DNA from 2 places in the Marinobacter sp. ANT_B65 genome. Region 1 is predicted to be linked to the other one. Evidence: predicted binding sites of a transcription regulator. Region 1 holds the regulator's gene; the other holds the start of a gene.
What was found. The regulator FliA, encoded in region 1, starts transcription of late flagellar genes. The targets are predictions, from matches to a motif close to CTAAAGTTTNNNNNNNNNNNGCCGNTAA.

Region 1 (8,821 bases):
TATCAGGAAATACCGGATAACAAGCAAATTACGATCGTGGCGTCCGTGGGCCAGTAAGCACACGGATGAAAGAACGGATAACGCCAAAACAGCGTTGCCGGTGGAGGATGCACTAATATGAAAGTGAAACGTTTTTTTGCCAAAAGCATGGCTGAAGCGCTGAAACAGATCAGTGAGCAGATGGGGCCAGATGCTGTCATCCTTTCTAACCGGCGGGTAGACGGGGGCGTTGAAATTGTCTCTGCGCTGGATTACGACGAAAATATGGCGCGCCAGAGTCTTGGCGAAAAAGCCAGTGAGGCTACCAACGGTGCCCGGCTTGCCGAAATGCAGGCAGAAAAGCACCGTAAGCTGGAAGATGAGCTAAGCCGGTCCCGTACGCGTATTCAGGATGTTCGCGAAAAACGGGCTGTGCGCAGCCAGGGCTATGCAGAAGCTTCGTTTTCTGGACTGCATGAGGCAAAGAACGAAGGCTTTGAGGAGCCCGTCGTCGCGAGCGCCGGCAGCAGTACAGATTATTCCGGTGAGCTGGCCAGTATGCGTGCCGAAATCAGTTCGCTACGGGATCTGATGAGCGGCTCTCGTGGTGAACCGGAAAAGACTGGCGTTAACGCAGTCCAGCAACGGCTTGCTGAACGGTTGCAGGAGTTCGGCCTGAGCCCGGATCTGGCCGGCTCTCTCTCTCGTCGACACAAAGGCGGAAAACTGGATGACGGCTGGAAGCAGGCTTTGAAAATGCTTGTTGCCGGTGTGCGTACACCCGCACAGGAGTGGCTGGATGAGGGCGGCGTTTATGCATTGGTCGGCCCCACGGGCTCCGGGAAAACCACCACGATCGGGAAACTTGCTGCCCGTTATGTGCTGAAACATGGAGCTGACTCTTTGGCCCTTGTCACCACAGATCGTTACCGGGTTGCTGCCCATGAGCAGCTTTTTGTATTTGGCCGGATTCTGAATGTGCCGGTTCGGGTCGTGGACGAAAGCCATACCCTGGATGATATTCTTGACGAGCTTTCGGATCGCCATCTAGTGCTGATTGATACTGCGGGGCTGACCAGCTCCGACAAAGGTTATCAGGAACAGCTGACGGAGCTGGCCCGTAGTCACCACAAGGTGCGTACCCACCTCGTAGTTTCCGCAACCAGCCAGCCGCGTATTATGAAATCCGTATGGCATTGCTATAAGATGGCAAATCTAACGGGTTGTGTGATGACAAAAATTGACGAGGCTTTGACTCTGGGTGAATCTCTTGGCTTTGTGATGGAAACCGGGTTGCCGGTGGCCTATTACACAAACGGGCAAAAAATCCCCGGAGACCTGCATCATGCTGAAGCTGTTCCGCTTGTGCGGCTGGCTGTCGAGCGCCTCAAAACGCTTCAGCAACAGGCTGCAGCAGAGCTACCGTCAGGTGCGGATCGCCCACGCGAAACGGCATGAAACCCTGATAATCCGAGTTTTGTATAGCTGTGAATCATATCCGGCTAAACGTTGCGAGAGATAACAAATAGTATGAGCAGAGCACATCCGGTACAGGTGATCGCAGTTTCCGGCGGCAAGGGCGGCGTCGGTAAGAGTAATGTGTCGGTTAATCTGGGCATCGCTTTGGCCCAGAAGGGCAGGCGTGTGGTTCTGCTGGATGCTGACCTTGGTCTGGGCAATATCGATGTGCTGCTCGGGATTACGGCTAACCGTAATCTGCAGGATGTGCTGTCGGGCGAGTGCGATCTTAAAGACGTGCTGGTTGACGGCCCGGGCGGTATCAAGATCGTTCCGGCATCTTCCGGCACTCAACGCATGACCCAGCTCAGCCCTCTGGAACATGCAGGCCTGATTAATGCTTTCAGCGAGCTGGGTGATCAGATTGATGTGCTTATTGTGGACACGGCAGCAGGTATTTCCGAGGCGGTTGTAAGCTTTCTTCGGGCTTCCCAGGAGTTGCTGCTGGTGGTTTGCGATGAGCCGACATCCATCACTGATGCTTATGCTCTGATCAAGCTGATGAATCGTGACTACGCCACTAACCGGTTTCGCATTCTTGCCAATCAGGTGAGCAGCGAGCAGGAAGGTCGTCATTTGTTCGAAAAACTGACCCGGGTTACTGAACGCTTTCTGGATGTGGCATTACAATATGTAGGTATGGTGCCTTACGACGAAGCCGTGAAGAAAGCGGTTCAGCGCCAGAAAGCCGTGCTGGACGCTTATCCCCGGGCTAAAGCCTCGCTCGCGATCAAGGCGCTGGCTGACAAAGTTGAGAGCTGGCCTCTACCTTCATCTCCCCGGGGACATCTGGAGTTTTTTGTGGAGCGGCTCGTCGAAGTCTGAAACGGATCCCGTCAAACAATACCGGATACATGACATTGACGAAAAATCTGGGAATCTATAACCAGAGTGGCGTAAAGAGTTCCTCAGAACTGATTGAGGCGCATGCGCCCCTGGTCAAGAAAATAGCTCTTCATCTACTTGCCCGGCTGCCGGCCTCTGTGCAGCTGGACGACCTTATGCAGGCCGGCATGATTGGATTGCTGGAGGCTGCCCAACGCTATAGTTCCACCAAAGGCGCTACCTTCGAGACATATGCCGGTATACGCATTCGCGGTTCTATGGTGGATGAGATCCGTAAAGGTGACTGGGTGCCCCGCTCGGTCCACCGGAATGCCCGCCGGGTTAGCCAGGCAATCAGGACAGTTGAAAACCGTATGGGGCGCGAGGCCCAGGACGCGGAGGTTGCCGAAGAACTCGGTATGGAGCTTTCTGAATACCACTCTACTTTGTCCGATGCGAGCAGTGGCCGACTTTTTAGCCTTGATGAGCTCAATGAATCCGGAGACCTGCCGATAGAAGAAACAGAGACCAGAGATAATCCTCTGGACGGGCTGGCTTCAGATTCTTTCCGGAGCAGTCTGGCCGCGGCCATTGAGCAGCTTCCGGAGCGTGAAAAGCTGGTTCTGAGCCTGTATTACCAGGAGGAACTGAATCTCAAGGAAATTGGCGCTGTGCTGGGTGTCAGTGAAAGCAGAGTCAGCCAGATTCACAGTCAGGCGGCGTTGAGGCTGCGTGGCAGGCTCTCGGAATGGCGCCATGAAGATGGCAGTTAGGCCCGGCTTAGGTGTCCGGATCGTGCTTGAGTGTAGTATTTGGTAACCGGTGCTTTACAACCGTGATAAAGATCAGACAATAGATGGTTAAATCAGCGGCCTGCAACACTTTGAGCGCAAAGGTCAAAACGAATTCCGGGTCTTATTAACTGGAGGTCCCTTTGGACAAGAACATGAAGATTCTCATTGTGGACGATTTCTCCACAATGCGACGGATTATCAAGAACCTGCTCCGTGATCTGGGCTTTACAAATACGGATGAAGCGGATGACGGCAACACTGCTCTGCCCATGCTGAAAAGCGGCAAGTACGATTTTCTGGTGACAGACTGGAATATGCCTGGAATGTCTGGCTTTGACCTGCTTAAAGCGGTACGTGCGGATGACAGCCTGAAGACCCTCCCTGTTCTGATGGTGACGGCTGAAGCCAAGCGCGACCAGATTGTGGCTGCTGCCCAGGCCGGCGTTAATGGGTATGTTGTAAAGCCTTTCACCGCAGCCGTTCTCAAAGAAAAAATTGAGAAGATCTTTGAACGAATCCAGTAAGCAGAGATTGGATGGATCGTATGAGCGATAACAAAAAGATCCACCGCGGTCTCGAGCCGGAAGTAACTGAAAAGCTTCGACATCAAGCGGCGGAACTCAATCAGAGCATTGAAAGCGGGGATTATGCCCGTGCCATGGTTCTGATTAATGAATTAGGCGAGGTCCGGGATCAGAGTCTGTATCGGGAAGTTGGCCGGCTGACCCGTACGCTTCATGAATCAATCCGCAATTTTCAAATAGATCCACGCAGTGCCGAACAGAAAGAAGTTCTGTCGATGATGACAGACGCCTCAGACCGGCTCGCTTACGTGGTTCAGATGACTGGCCAGGCTGCCAACCGCACCATGGATCTGGTTGAAGAAAGTATGCCAGTTGCAAACGCAGTACGTGACGAAGCCTCTGCTTTGCGGGAGGAATGGCAACGCCTGCGCCGTCGTGAGATGCAACCGGCAGAGTTTCGTGAGCTGTATGGCCGGATTGATAATTTTTTTGTGAGCCTGACCAAGGACGCAGACACCATCTATAGCAGTCTTTCGGAAATTCTGTTGGCACAGGATTTCCAGGACCTGACCGGACAGGTCATCCAGCGCGTAACGACACTGGTCAAAGACGTGGAAGAACAGATGCTCAGCCTGGTGGTTATGGCCAGCCATGTTGATCAGCTCACTGGTACTGTGCATCAGATTGACAATGAAGAAGTGTCTGCTGAGCAGGGTGTGGGGCCTCAGATGAAGGCTGAAGAGCGTGAAGATGTAGTCTCGGGACAAAACGACGTAGATGACCTGTTGTCCAGTCTCGGTTTCTGAATATATGAGGGTAACCCATGGCGTTTGATGCCGATGATGAGATCCTGCAGGACTTTCTTGTAGAGGCCGGAGAGATTCTCGAAAAGTTGTCTGAACAACTTGTCGATCTTGAGCAACACCCTGATGACAGCGATCTTCTCAACGCCATCTTTCGTGGGTTTCATACCGTCAAGGGTGGTGCAGGCTTTCTTCAGCTTGATGCTCTGGTCAATTGTTGCCACTCGGCAGAGAACGTTTTCGATATTCTGCGCAACCATAAGCGGAAGGTGGATTCGGAACTTATGGATGTGGTCCTGGAAGTCCTGGATCACGTTAATGCCATGTTTGAGCAAGTCCGCAATCGCGAAGAGCTGACGTTCGCACCTGTTGAACTGATTGCTGCACTGGACGCTCTGGCTTTGCCTCAGGATGCTACTGCGCAGAGCGCCGGCCAGGAGCCAGGCTCTGAACAGGAAGGCCTCCCGGCAGCTTCCTCTGATGGTGGTGACATCACTGACGATGAGTTTGAACAGCTGCTGGATGCTTTGCAGGCGGATACGCCCAGTCCCGTGACTGACAGCAAACTGCCGGCTGGCAAAAGTGATGAAGCTGGCGATGACATAACAGATGACGAATTTGAAGCTTTACTGGATGAACTTCACGGTAAGGGTAATTTTGTCGCTCAGTCGGCTCCCGAAGCAGAGGCCGACGCTCCGGCTGCGGGTAACCCGGGAACAGACAGCGGTAGTGGGCTGATCAGCGACGACGAATTTGAAAAGCTCCTGGACGAACTCCATGGCAAGGGTGGCAGCCCGACAACCGGCAACTCCGGCAAAAAGCCAGCCGGGCCTGCTCAGGAAAAAGCTGAACCCGCTAAAGCAGGTACTGAGAAGGACAGGAGTGACTCCCAGCCGGATATCCCTGTGCCGGCCAAGAAAGTTCCGGCCAGGAAAGATACCCCGGCGGCTTCCCCAAGGGAGCAGGCTCCGGTAGCAGAAACCACCGTCCGCGTTGATACCAAACGTCTGGACGATATCATGAATATGGTAGGAGAGCTGGTGCTGGTGCGTAACCGGTTGCAGCGCCTGGGTTCTGCAAGTGAAGACGAGCATATGCACAAGGCAGTCTCCAGCCTTGATGTTGTGACTACCGATCTTCAGGCGGCTGTAATGCAAACCCGGATGCAGCCTATCAAGAAAGTGTTCGGTCGCTTCCCTCGTGTTGTTCGCGATCTTGCGCGCAGCATGAAAAAAGAAGTGAATCTGGTCATGCACGGTGAGGATACGGATCTCGACAAAAATCTCGTCGAAGCCCTTTCTGACCCGCTTGTTCACCTGGTCCGGAACTCGGTGGATCACGGTATTGAAGCTCCGGATGTGCGCGAAAAAGCCGGCAAGCCAAGGCAGGGTACAGTCACCCTTTCTGCGGAGCAGGAAGGTGATCATATTCTTCTTTCCATTGATGACGATGGCGCCGGAATGGATCCTGAAGTACTGCGACGCAAAGCAGTAGAAAAAGGAATCTACGACCAGGATGCTGCTGACCGCCTGACAGAAACCGAGTGCTTTAACCTGATTTTTGCAGCAGGTTTCTCCACCAAAGAACAGATTTCTGACGTTTCCGGTCGTGGTGTTGGTATGGACGTGGTCAAGACCAAGATCGGTCAGCTCAACGGCCAGCTCAGTATTGTTTCAGAATTGGGCAAAGGCTCACGCATTATTATCAAAGTACCTCTGACGCTGGCGATCATGCCAACGCTGATGATTATGCTTGGTGATCAGTCCTTTGCCCTGCCTCTGGTGAATGTAGTGGAAATTTTCCACCTGAACCTGAGTCGCACCAACATAGTTGATGGCCGGGAATGTATCGTTGTGCGCGATAAGGTATTCCCCCTGTTTCATATAAAACGCTGGCTGGTGAAAGGTTCGGCAGGCAATGTTGATCCTGAAAACGGGCATGTAGTGATCGTGGCCATGGGTACCCGGCAGGTTGGTTTTGTTGTTGATCAACTGGTGGGCCAGGAAGAGGTGGTTATCAAGCCTCTTGGGCGTGGGCTTCAGGGCACACCGGGTATGGCTGGCGCAACAATTACCGGCGATGGCCGCATTGCGCTCATTATTGATGTACCCAGCCTGCTGCAGCATTACAGCTGAGCATTCCGTCGGAACAAAAGGTTTTGGTAGGAGACATGGATGACAGTTTCTGTCCTGGTCGTTGATGATTCAGGGTTCTTCCGCAAACGGCTGACGGCGATACTGACTGCGTCCGGGCAAATCCGCGTGGTGGGTGTTGCTTCCAATGGCCGTGAAGGCGTAGAACTGGCCGAATCGCTGCGTCCGGATGTCATTACGATGGATTACGAGATGCCGGTGATGGACGGTATTTCGGCCGTGCGCGAGATTATGAAGACGCATCCGGTACCTGTGTTGATGTTTTCTTCTCTGACATATGAAGGTGCCAGAGTTACGCTGGACGCGCTCGAAGCCGGTGCCGTGGATTTTCTGCCCAAGAACTTTGAAGAAATTGCCCGGGATGGCAGTCAACTACAGAAAATACTGATTGATCGCGTGTTGGATGTTGCACGTAGCCGGCCTGTAGGTCGTGTTATGCCTGCGCCAACGCGCTCCCGGGAATCTGTAAAGCCGGCTGCAAAGACTGCTGCTCCGGCTCCCGGGCCAGTGCCAAAACCTGCTGTTCCGAGCCGCCAGGAGCAATCCCCGCAGCCCGCACGTCCTTCCCGAAAAGGCCCGGCGCGCCACTATGCTGTTGTCGGGATCGGAACCTCTACCGGAGGCCCGGTTGCACTCCAGCGCGTGCTGGCGGCATTGCCGGCGGCGTTTCCTTCACCAATTGTGTTGGTGCAACATATGCCCGCGAGCTTCACTCCGGCGTTTGCGGAGAGGCTTAATAAACTTTGCAGGATCGAAGTCCGCCAGGCTGAGGATGGCGATATGCTTCAGCCCGGGCTGGCGTTGCTTGCCCCGGGTGGCAAACAGATGATGATTGAAAACCGGGGTGGTCGGCCACGGGTACGTATTTTGCCGGGAGACGAGCGCTTGAACTACCGGCCTTGCGTAGATGTCACCTTTGGCTCTCTGGCCCGTTCCTTCCCCGGCAAAACCCTTGGTGTGATCCTTACGGGAATGGGAGCGGACGGCAGGGAGGGCTGTCGCATGATGAAGCAAAGCGGATCTCAAATCTGGTCTCAGGATGAAAAATCCTCAGTGATCTATGGCATGCCCATGGCTGTTGCTAAAGCTGGCCTGAGTGATGAAGTTCTGGCTCTGGATGACGTAGCTCCCCGATTGATTGAAGGTGTCTGCTGATGGATGTCCTCAGTCTGCTGGGTGTCGTTCTGGCATTTGCAGCCATTCTTGGGGGCAACCTGCTGGAAGGTGGTGCGCTGAGCTCACTCTTCAATGGCCCGGCGGCCATTATCGTTATTGGTGGCACTCTGGCGGCGACCATTCTTCAGACCTCCTGGCCGACGTTGAAACGGGCCTGTGCCCAGGCCAGATGGGTGTTTGTCCCGCCCTTTATCAGTATCGAAGATGGTATTGGCAAGGTGATCGACTGGAGTGTGAAGGCCCGGAAACAGGGGCTTCTGGGGCTTGAGGGGCTGGCCGAGAAAGAGCCGGAAGATTTTGCCCGCAAAGGTTTGCAGCTACTGGTGGACGGGGCTGAAACAGAAACTATCCGAAGCATCATGGAAATTGACCTGGATTGTCGGGAGCAACGGGATCTGGAAGCTGCCAAGGTGTTTGAAGCCATGGGCGGATACTCGCCGACGATCGGCATCATTGGCGCAGTTATGGGGCTGATTCAGGTAATGACTAACCTTGAAGATCCCCAGTCGCTCGGCAGTGGCATTGCCACTGCTTTTGTGGCAACTATCTACGGGGTAGCACTGGCAAACCTGTTTTTCTTTCCAGTTGCCAACAAGTTGCGGGGTCTGGTTAAAGAGCGCTCAAGATACGAAGACATGATGATCGATGGCATTATCGCCATCGCGGAGGGTGAGAACCCGAAATCCATTGAATTGCGTCTGCGGGGCTTCCTGCAGTAAGCACACCCGGTTCCTAATATGCGGCGTCGCAGGCAACCACAGGATGATTTGCACAACAAGGAACGTTGGCTGATTTCCTATGCGGATTTCATAACCCTGCTATTTGCTTTTTTTGTAGTGATGTACTCGGTGTCGTCGGTAAATGAAGGCAAGTACAAGGTACTCTCAGAAACCTTAACCGGGGTTTTTAACGCGCCTCAGAGATCCTTTCAGCCCATTGAAGTGGGTGATCAGCCCCGCCGCCCTGCGGTGAGTGTCTCGGAGGATGTTATTCCTCCAGTCGTGACGGAAGCGCCCAGAAATCCGGAGCAGGATGCCCGGGAGCGTACG
Region 2 (8,821 bases), 660 kb from region 1:
CACACTCCGCGCGCTCAATAACTAAGTGCAACACCCTCTGATCGAGTAAGGTGTTGTCATGAAAAATCACTACCACCACCTCAGCACAACAGACCGTGTCACACTCATGCTGATGATGCGTCAGGGAGCCAGCCTTCGGGCCGTCGCTCGTGAGTTGAAGTGTTCTCCCAGTACTTTGAGCCGGGAGTTGCACTTGGAGTTGGCGACCGCCCACTTACGGACAATAATCATATTGCGCTGTTGATTATTGCTGTTTTCCAACGAGATTTTACGGAAACTTGGCAGCCGTACCCTTTAAGGTCAATTTTTTTCAAAGCTTTATTATTGGACTTTAAGAGTTTTCTAAGCCATCCCTTAGCTACAAACCCACCCCCCTTTGACAAATCCAATATAAGCTTTTTCATATTTGCATTGCACTTAGAATCAGCGGACAACATATCTTCAACAACATCCAAAGTCCTTTCATTGAAGCTGTTCTTATACAATCTTACTGTTGCATCCTCTCCAATTATGGCAACAATAAGGTCATATAGATTTTCTCTTTCAGACTTGCTCAACATGTCAAATTCCTTTTAACAACTTATTATATTCAACTTGATCAACATTCATCCCGGAAAGCATTAGAATATGCTCAGACATATTTACATCCACTAAAAATGACAAGCACGAATCCACACCACATGCCGTGTAGATTAATTTTCCATTACTTTCCGTTTTAGTTACTTCCGGATTATTATATATTCGCTTCGTCTCCTCCCAGGAATTCCTAAAAAGATCGGCATATGGCTGCGAAAGATTGCTTGTAGATTTTAACCCTAGCGAATACTCTGGATACTCTGAGAGATCAAAATCAGAAGGCAAAGATTCAACACCTTTATCTATTATAAGACCAGACAAAACACTACCATCTGAAAACCTAACAGAAATTGAATCCGACTGAAAAAATATTGCTCCGCCCAACTCTTCTAACGGAATACTAATCTTGAAATAGGGACTGTAAGAAATGACTGTGCTAGAGGTGGAAACAGAGGTAGAGGCGCAACCATATAACATGAACACAAAGACAGTAGACATTAAGTATTTCATTGAAACTCCTTTTTCAAAAAAAATACCATGTTACCACCGCATGGAGCAAGGTTCAAAAAGTAGACTGGACTCACATAACACGTGCGGTACACACGCCTGCGGAATGACGGTGTAAGCGCAATGCGATGAGCGTCTCGACACCTGCATTGCCTATATGCTCTATAATAAAAATACAGGAATTTTTATGGTACGGCTGTTTTTAGGGAGGGTCTGATTAAGGCCTGAATTTGCCGCTGAACCGCTTTTCAACTCGAAAAAAGCGATTCAACCGTCATTCGGGCGTTATTACCCCTTCATTCGTTTGTTTTTTTGCCCGTTTCCCGCCATTTTGGCGAAATTCAGGCGCACTGGCCCTACGCCAGCAGGTATTTTCACCCATTAGCAGGTTGCTGAACACGGCCAGCAAGTGTAGTCGGTTACTGTTTTTCGCCAGGCCATGATAGCGGACTTTGCTGTAGCCAAAGACTTGTTTGATGTACCGGAATGGGTGCTCCACCTTGGCCCGGGCGCTGGCTTTGAGCTTTTCAGCTTTCAACTTACGGTCGTCCAGTTTCTTACGAGCGCCAGGACGCTTGGCAATGAACCAGGATACGTTTTTACGACCTTTATGCTCATCCCGCTTTTGAATCCCAAGGAGACTTATTCAGAGCCTCCTTAAAATCAGCACAGTGCAATACACCCAAACCATCAGTAATAAAATACCGAAAGACACAAAACTATACCCATGAGCTCCACCCTTTAAGCCCGAAATAAACTCCAGGGGGCTTGCCATTCCCATCCAGATCATCCCAACGCCGACCGGAATATCTATAACCGAGAAAACGAAAAACATGAGTAACAGTTTTTTTGTGCCAATATCCGCTAATTTGTATTTGGCTGGATTTTTAGAAATAAGTTGTTTTACCAGATTAAAGCACACCACTAACGATAGTGGAAAAGCGGCCAGATCAAATGGCGAAATTGGAATTTGGTATTCTATCCTTATAAATTCAACAATAGCAGATAACAAAATAACGAAAGAAAAAAATACAAAGAATCTAACAACGTACATCAAGAAGGTCCTTCTTCCCCTTAAAGCTCTCCTTTGAGCCGCCTAACTTACTAATTTCCGAACTACGAGAACTATCGCAACGAGGAGTTCCAAGAAGATAGTAAGAAAAGGCTTCTATCCCTGTGACTGCAGAGCTGTGGTTGTTTCGTTTTGACGCCGCAACCACCCTGGACAATCCAATATAACTGTATAGAAACAGAAGCTTACCCAAGAAAACACCTGCTTTCCACGCAATTGTGTAACATTTTAATCTATGGCATACGTCATCCAGGGGTTAACCCCCTAACGTACCCTCCCACTGGGCTTTGCAGGGTGAAGGCGAAGCCGCAATGGAAAATACATCGCCCTACCTGCGACGGTTATACATTTAGTTCTGACCAAACGGCATATTCATTGCCATTTGGATCACTGAAATGAAAGCGGCGACCACCCGGAAACGAAAAAATACCCTTGATGATTTCGGCGATTTTCAACCCAGTTGTCCAAATAGCTGCACCTAAGCAGCTAATTTATTAAGCTCAACTTCCTGCAATTTGCCAGGGTTGAGCGATACCGAACCGGTGACTTCCCCGTTCCGGGTATTTCCAGGCCAACGCTGTGGATTCCGGAGCTTTGCGCTTTCATAAACCCGTTTCCGATGTGCCAAGCGCTGGAGATCAAAGCCCCGATGCCGAGCGACTGCTTCTGGTGTACGCCATGACCGCCGTCGGCTACGGCGGTACCTTCAGCGTTTACCTACCTGACGCCGATTCTGGAGGATGTCAGCGGATTTGCGTCTGGCATGGTAGGCCTGCTGCTGCTTGTTTACGGCATCTCTGTGGCCACCGGCAATATCTGGGGCGGCCGGCTCGCTGACCGCTTAGGGCCGACCAGGGCGCTCTACATCATTTTCGGTGGCCTGGCCGCCATCCTCTTTGTGCTCACCTTCACGGCCTACAATCCAATTGCCGCAGTCATCACCCTGCTTGTTTGGGGCGCCTTTGCCTTCGGCAACGTACCTGGCCTTCAGGTATATGTCGTCCAGCTCGCCGAACGGTTTACGCCCCATTCCGTTGACGTTGCATCCGGATTAAACATCGCGGCCTTCAACATCGGCATTGCCGGCGGCGCCTGGCTCGGTGGACACGTGGTCGAAGATATGGGGCTGATGAACACGCCCTGGATTGGTGGGGTTATTGTACTGAGCGCCCTGCTCCTGACCCGGATTTCTTCAACACTGGATAACCGCGAACCGGCTACGGCCTGAACCCGGTTGATTGTTTGATCGTCCACAGGAACTGGCCGATTCAGGAGATCCTGAATCGGCTCACCATACTGGACAGGCCATTGGCATTGTCGAGAAGCGTATCAGCTGACACCGAGGTCTCACGCCCTTTTTCACTGGTTTCCTTGGATTTGTCAGAGATAGTCACCAAGCGCTCGGTGATATCCTCGCAGACACTCGACTGCTCTTCCGAGGCAGCGGCAATCTGCTCATTCATTTGCGTAATTTCACCGATGGCAGAAACAATACGATCAATGGCATCAACTACTTCCGTATTCTTTGATAGCGCTTTACCACTTCGTTCGTTCGATTTCCGGATAGATTCAACGGCTGCTTTCGCTTTCGTATCCAGTTGACTGATCATGTCGGCAATTTCTTCAGTACTCTTCTGGGTTTTTTGAGCGAGCCCCCGCACTTCGTCTGCGACCACCGCAAAACCACGGCCATGATCTCCTGCACGGGCAGCCTCAATAGCAGCATTCAGGGCCAACAAATTAGTTTGCTCGGCAACACCTTTGATTACCTCAACCACAGAGTTGATGTTGCCGACACCTGCACCTAACTCTTCTACTTCATATGCAGCGGAAGCAATGTCATTTGCCAGAGCGTTCATTTCTGCGGCGCCATCGGAAACGGTTTGCTTGGACGTCATTGCCTGTTTGTCAGCATCCGATGCCGCCATCGCCGCAGAAGAAGCATTGGATGAGATTTCATTAGCAGCAGAGGTCATTTCAGTAACAGCTGTAGCCACCTGTTCGGTTTCTGCGTCCTGGTCATGTACCAGCAATCCCATAGTTTTCGAGTGGGTGGCGATAGATTCTGCATTCTCACGGGTAAGTTCAGCGTTCGTCTTTACGTCTCTGATCAAATCTTCAAGGAGTTCAAGGAATCGGTTGAAGTGTCCTGCCAGAGCACCAATCTCAAATCTATCGTTAACGCTTATACGAGCAGTAAGGTCTGCATCCCCTTTGGACAGGTCTGCTACAGAACTGGAAATTTTCGCGATCGGAGAGCTGATGGTTCGACTTATTATCAGCCCAATGATTGCAGCACCGATCACTGCGAACAAGGCGATGGATACGAACACAAACTGAGCACTCTCAAGGGCGGACTCTCCTTCTTTCTCAATTTCAGCCAGAACCGCATCAACATCATCGAAATAGAAGCCGGTACCAATAACAAGATTCCAGCGATCCAGATGGATGCTATAGGATGCCTTTGGAGCTGATTCAGTTTCGCCAGGTTTAGGGAACCAATAGATGAAATATCCATCACCACTTTTAGCGCTTTGGACAATCTCACGGACCAGGTAGTTGCCTTTTTTGTCCTGCAAATCCCAGAAGTTCTCGCCAAGACCTTTATCAGACTGACCGAGAACAACCCTGTCTCCTGTCTCGGTATAGCCGAAAACATAGCCACTATCGCCATACTTGAGATTCTTCAGAATCGGTATGGCCTCCTCAAGCGAACCACCGTTCTCGTATATATGAGCAATCGAACTGTAGGACATATCCATCAGCCGCTGAAGCTCGACACGTTTTAGCTCAGTGACGTCTTCCCCCACAGATCCCATCTGCTGATCTACCAGGTTTCGGGTTTGCTGGGTAAAAGAGAAAAAGAGAATAGTCGCAAGCGTAAGAACTGGAAGCAGCGCCAGGAGAAGCAGTCTGCTGCGGATGGAGACAGGCATATCATTTCCTTAAAGTTTCGCCGACTCCATGGCGTCAGTAGTCAGAGCGGAAAGAATATTTTTAATTCTGGCGTGTAACAACTATTAAAATGTATTTGTATGTTAACTTGCTCTCGGAACAACCGACGGCCACAGCCGGGCAAATTTCAGCTGGGCTATGGTCATTTACCAAGATTAATTCTGTGGTTAGACAATGGTAGTCAAAAACCAAAGCACAAAAAATACCCCCACAATGGCTCCAAGCTCGCTCATTTCTTCGCCATCACTCAACCAGTAACGCTTACAAGCCTTAAAGAAGCGCTTTGGCGTGTAAATATTTTTCCTGTAATAGCGCTCGTAATATTGCCGTAGTACTTCAGGCATGGTCTCGTCATCGTATCGGCGCCAAAGCTTCAGGACCCCCAGAAGATCTCTTTTCCGCGCCCAGGCTCGGGTAATAGAGGGGAGCCACTTCAGCGCCACCGAAGAACCAAAATCAATCAGCATAGGTTTGCCGTCTGGCGACACCAGAATATTGCCGGAGTTTCCCACGTCCATATGAGCAATCCCTTTATCATGCAGCTCGCTTACAGCTTGGTAGAGCCGAAAGAAAAATCCATCCGGAATATCACCCTTCCGGAATTGTTCTTTAATAGGGACCCCGTCCACATATCCATAACTTATGGTATTTGAACACGCAGCTTCACGTTTAACCCGCTGAGGCGTGAACGCCACCCCCTGTACCTGCGTAAGCATTCGATATTCGTGTGAGGCGAGCAGTCGAAAATATTGACCCAAGGGGCCCTGCTGGTAACGATAGGTTTTGATTGACCGCTTCTCGCCGCTGGCATTTGTATCGATACAGATGACCGGCTTGTACCACTTCCTCCCGGAAACACTCACCGCCTGACCGGATTGCAGATCAAAACTACCCAATGTCGTGCAATCGCTCTCACTCACCCTTTCACCCTCCTACAGCTTCTCTGTTTTACCTCTCAAGAGGTGGTTTTCGGGGTATTATTGTGCGCTGTCGAGAGGTTTAATAATTCCTTTACCGTATAGTGTCCATCATCCAGTGTGATATTTCGTTCCTTCGCAGTTCCCACCAAATCACTGCCCTGTCTCCCACGCCATACATAAAGCGTCCTCTCCAGACCAAGGCGAGGGAACTTTTGACAAAAGGGGGGGGGTATAAAGAGAACCGCATGATCAACACCGATTATCGAAGCCATGGAGGCCGCCGGCCTATCCTCTCCACCAGAAAATCAATAAACGCCCGCACCTTTGCGGTCAGTACATTGGATTTGGGGTACACCAGCCACAACGCCGGCTCAGCTTCCATCCGATAGTCTGGTAGCACCTGAACCAGAGTCCCCGCTGCCAGTTCCCGGTGAACACTCCACAGGCCATGCAAACCAATCCCCGCCCCCTCCATGGTGGCAATCTTGTAGCTCAGGCCATCGTCGATGATCAGCCGGTTCTGGGAACTGCGGTGCTCCACCTGGGCTTTTTCCCCCTTCGGGCCGAGCAGTGCCACAGAGGTCTGGGATTTGAAGGCAATCAGCTGGTGGGCATGCAGGTCGTCCGGGTGCTGCGGACTTCCCCATTTCTTCAGGTATACAGGGGAACGAGGAATTTAGCACTTTGTGTGGAAACCTGAATGAATGCCCTATTCTAGAATTCACTTTCAATTCGTTTAGCACTTTTTGTTGAATTCGTACTGTAACCTATTGATTCGTGGCTACGGAAATTTAGCACTTTCTGTGGTCGTCCAGATTTTTGGCCCCACAACGAGCCTTCTCATGCGGTTACCTTGAGCTATATCCCGAATCTCCGCATCAATCCGTTTTCAGGGCTGGTTTGGCAAAAACAGAACCGACTGAGACAGTCGGTTCCATAATCGGGTTAATCTCCTGCTCGCCCTATTTTCGCCATAACATCATCGGTTCGGCATTGGGCGAGAGCTTGGTTAATACTATCCAGTCGTTACCACTACCAAGGGCACCCTCAATATACCAATCCATACGCACAAATAAGTCCTGATACCCATCTCGATTGAAGTCCCCTCGTGCGACCTCTACATAATTTACTAGCATTTCATCATACGAAACTTTAACGCTGTGCCCCCCTGATTCTATCAGCGTCAAACCTGATTCATACGAAGCCAAATCACCTGTAAGGCCATCCAAGCTTTGCCCTCCCATATATGGAATAGATGTGGAGGGGAATTTTTTTAGTAGCGAAAAATCTAACTTCGAAGGCCAGAAACTGATAGCGGTTTCTGGTGAATTATAAAATCGCATTGCTGCTTCGCAGTCAGTTTTAAGCAAATCCCAACGAGAAAACTCTCTTTCAGATATTTTACCATCCCCTAATGACGCCACTTCCAAACAGTCATTAACTTCAATCCTATTACCATCAACATCTGAATACGATATATCGAAAACCAGGTCATGATAACTATCACCAATAGAATCTATTTTTTCAAATACGCTCACATTAAACCAACGTGATTCCTGTATTTCTTCATCGACATTAACATTTCCAGCTTGGCACCCAGACAAGCCAAAAGCTGAAACAACAAGTGGAGCGCAGATTGAAATTATTGGCTTCATACCAATGTCCTTATGGTAGTTAACAGTTTCTTTTACTGATTTCGATCGCCAGCTTGCCGGAAAACCGCTTGGCCATGAAATCTTTCTGGGCCTGCACCACATCACGCAGACCATAAGTTTTTGCCACAACTGGCCGGATTTCGTTTCGCTCGATGTAGCCAATGAGGTTTTCGAACACGCTCCTGGGCTGCCAGGTGGAACCGAACAGGCTCAGGTCTTTCAGGTATAAGGTACGCACATCCAGCTCTACAATCGGTCCGGCGATTGCCCCGGAAGCCACATAGCGGCCGCCTCTGGCAAGTATCTCCAGCAAGTCAGGCCACTGCGGGCCTGCAACCAGATCTGCCACCACCTGTACGCTTTCTTTTTCCAGAACATCCAGCAGTGACTGGCCCCGCGCAATAACCTGATCCGCGCCGAACTGCCGGACCTCGAAGAATTTTGATTCACCACATACGGCGATCACTTCAGCGCCCCGACGCCTGGCCAGTTGAATAGCCGCTGACCCGACGCCTCCGGATGCGCCGGTGATCAATATCCGTTCCCCGGATTTCAGGCCAGATTTTTCCAGCATGCCTTCAGCGGTAGAATAAGCGCAGGGGAAAGATGCGAGTTCTGCATCGCTGAGTATGCTGTTTACCGCAAAAACTTCACTGGACCGTGCAACAGCATATTCGGCGTAGCCGCCATTGCATTCGGAACCAAAGGTAATCAGATTGTAGGAGGATGGAGTGTCAGGCGCCTGCTGCATGGGGCGTACGAGCACCCGTTCGCCAGTCCGGCCAACATCAACACCCTCACCTACCGCAACTATGGTTCCACATACATCAGCGCCCTGAATAAGAGGAAAATTCAGGGCCTTGCCAGACCAACTGCCATCGTCCTGACTGGCTGACGCGAACCCGCTGGCAGCGCCCTCCTCCGTTCCTGCTGTAACACCCTTGGAATACCAGCCTGTACGAGTGTTGATGTCCGTATTGTTAATCGCGCTCGCACCGACCCTGATCAGCACCTCACCGGCCCCGGCCTTGGGCACCTCAATGTCTTCCCGGTACTCAAGTTTATCGAAGCCGCCGTGGCCGCTCAGAACCACTGCTGACATAAACTCCGGAATATCGGTGTTGTTCATGGTGTCA

Region 2: the regulator FliA is predicted to act here: its motif matches at 5,214-5,241, upstream of CPA50_RS07830 (methyl-accepting chemotaxis protein).

Annotation. Positions count from the first base shown of each region.
Region 1 is NZ_NXGV01000001.1:1,012,361-1,021,181, forward strand. Features, by position in the region: gene flhA (flagellar biosynthesis protein FlhA) at 1-57, shown strand, start outside; gene flhF (flagellar biosynthesis protein FlhF) at 118-1,437, shown strand; gene CPA50_RS04785 (MinD/ParA family protein) at 1,510-2,322, shown strand; gene CPA50_RS04790 (RNA polymerase sigma factor FliA) at 2,352-3,095, shown strand; gene cheY (chemotaxis response regulator CheY) at 3,257-3,640, shown strand; gene CPA50_RS04800 (protein phosphatase CheZ) at 3,661-4,446, shown strand; gene CPA50_RS04805 (chemotaxis protein CheA) at 4,464-6,578, shown strand; gene CPA50_RS04810 (protein-glutamate methylesterase/protein-glutamine glutaminase) at 6,618-7,751, shown strand; gene CPA50_RS04815 (flagellar motor protein) at 7,751-8,491, shown strand; gene motD (flagellar motor protein MotD) at 8,510-8,821, shown strand, end outside.
Region 2 is NZ_NXGV01000001.1:1,674,464-1,683,284, forward strand. Features, by position in the region: gene CPA50_RS07795 (helix-turn-helix domain-containing protein) at 59-244, shown strand; gene CPA50_RS07800 (hypothetical protein) at 228-560, opposite strand; gene CPA50_RS07805 (hypothetical protein) at 562-1,086, opposite strand; partial or broken gene CPA50_RS07810 (transposase) at 1,463-1,717, opposite strand; gene CPA50_RS07815 (hypothetical protein) at 1,730-2,137, opposite strand; partial or broken gene CPA50_RS07825 (MFS transporter) at 2,813-3,383, shown strand; gene CPA50_RS07830 (methyl-accepting chemotaxis protein) at 3,424-5,091, opposite strand; gene CPA50_RS07835 (hypothetical protein) at 5,278-6,030, opposite strand; gene CPA50_RS07840 (LysR substrate-binding domain-containing protein) at 6,290-6,706, opposite strand; gene CPA50_RS07845 (hypothetical protein) at 6,993-7,685, opposite strand; gene CPA50_RS07850 (alcohol dehydrogenase family protein) at 7,705-8,814, opposite strand.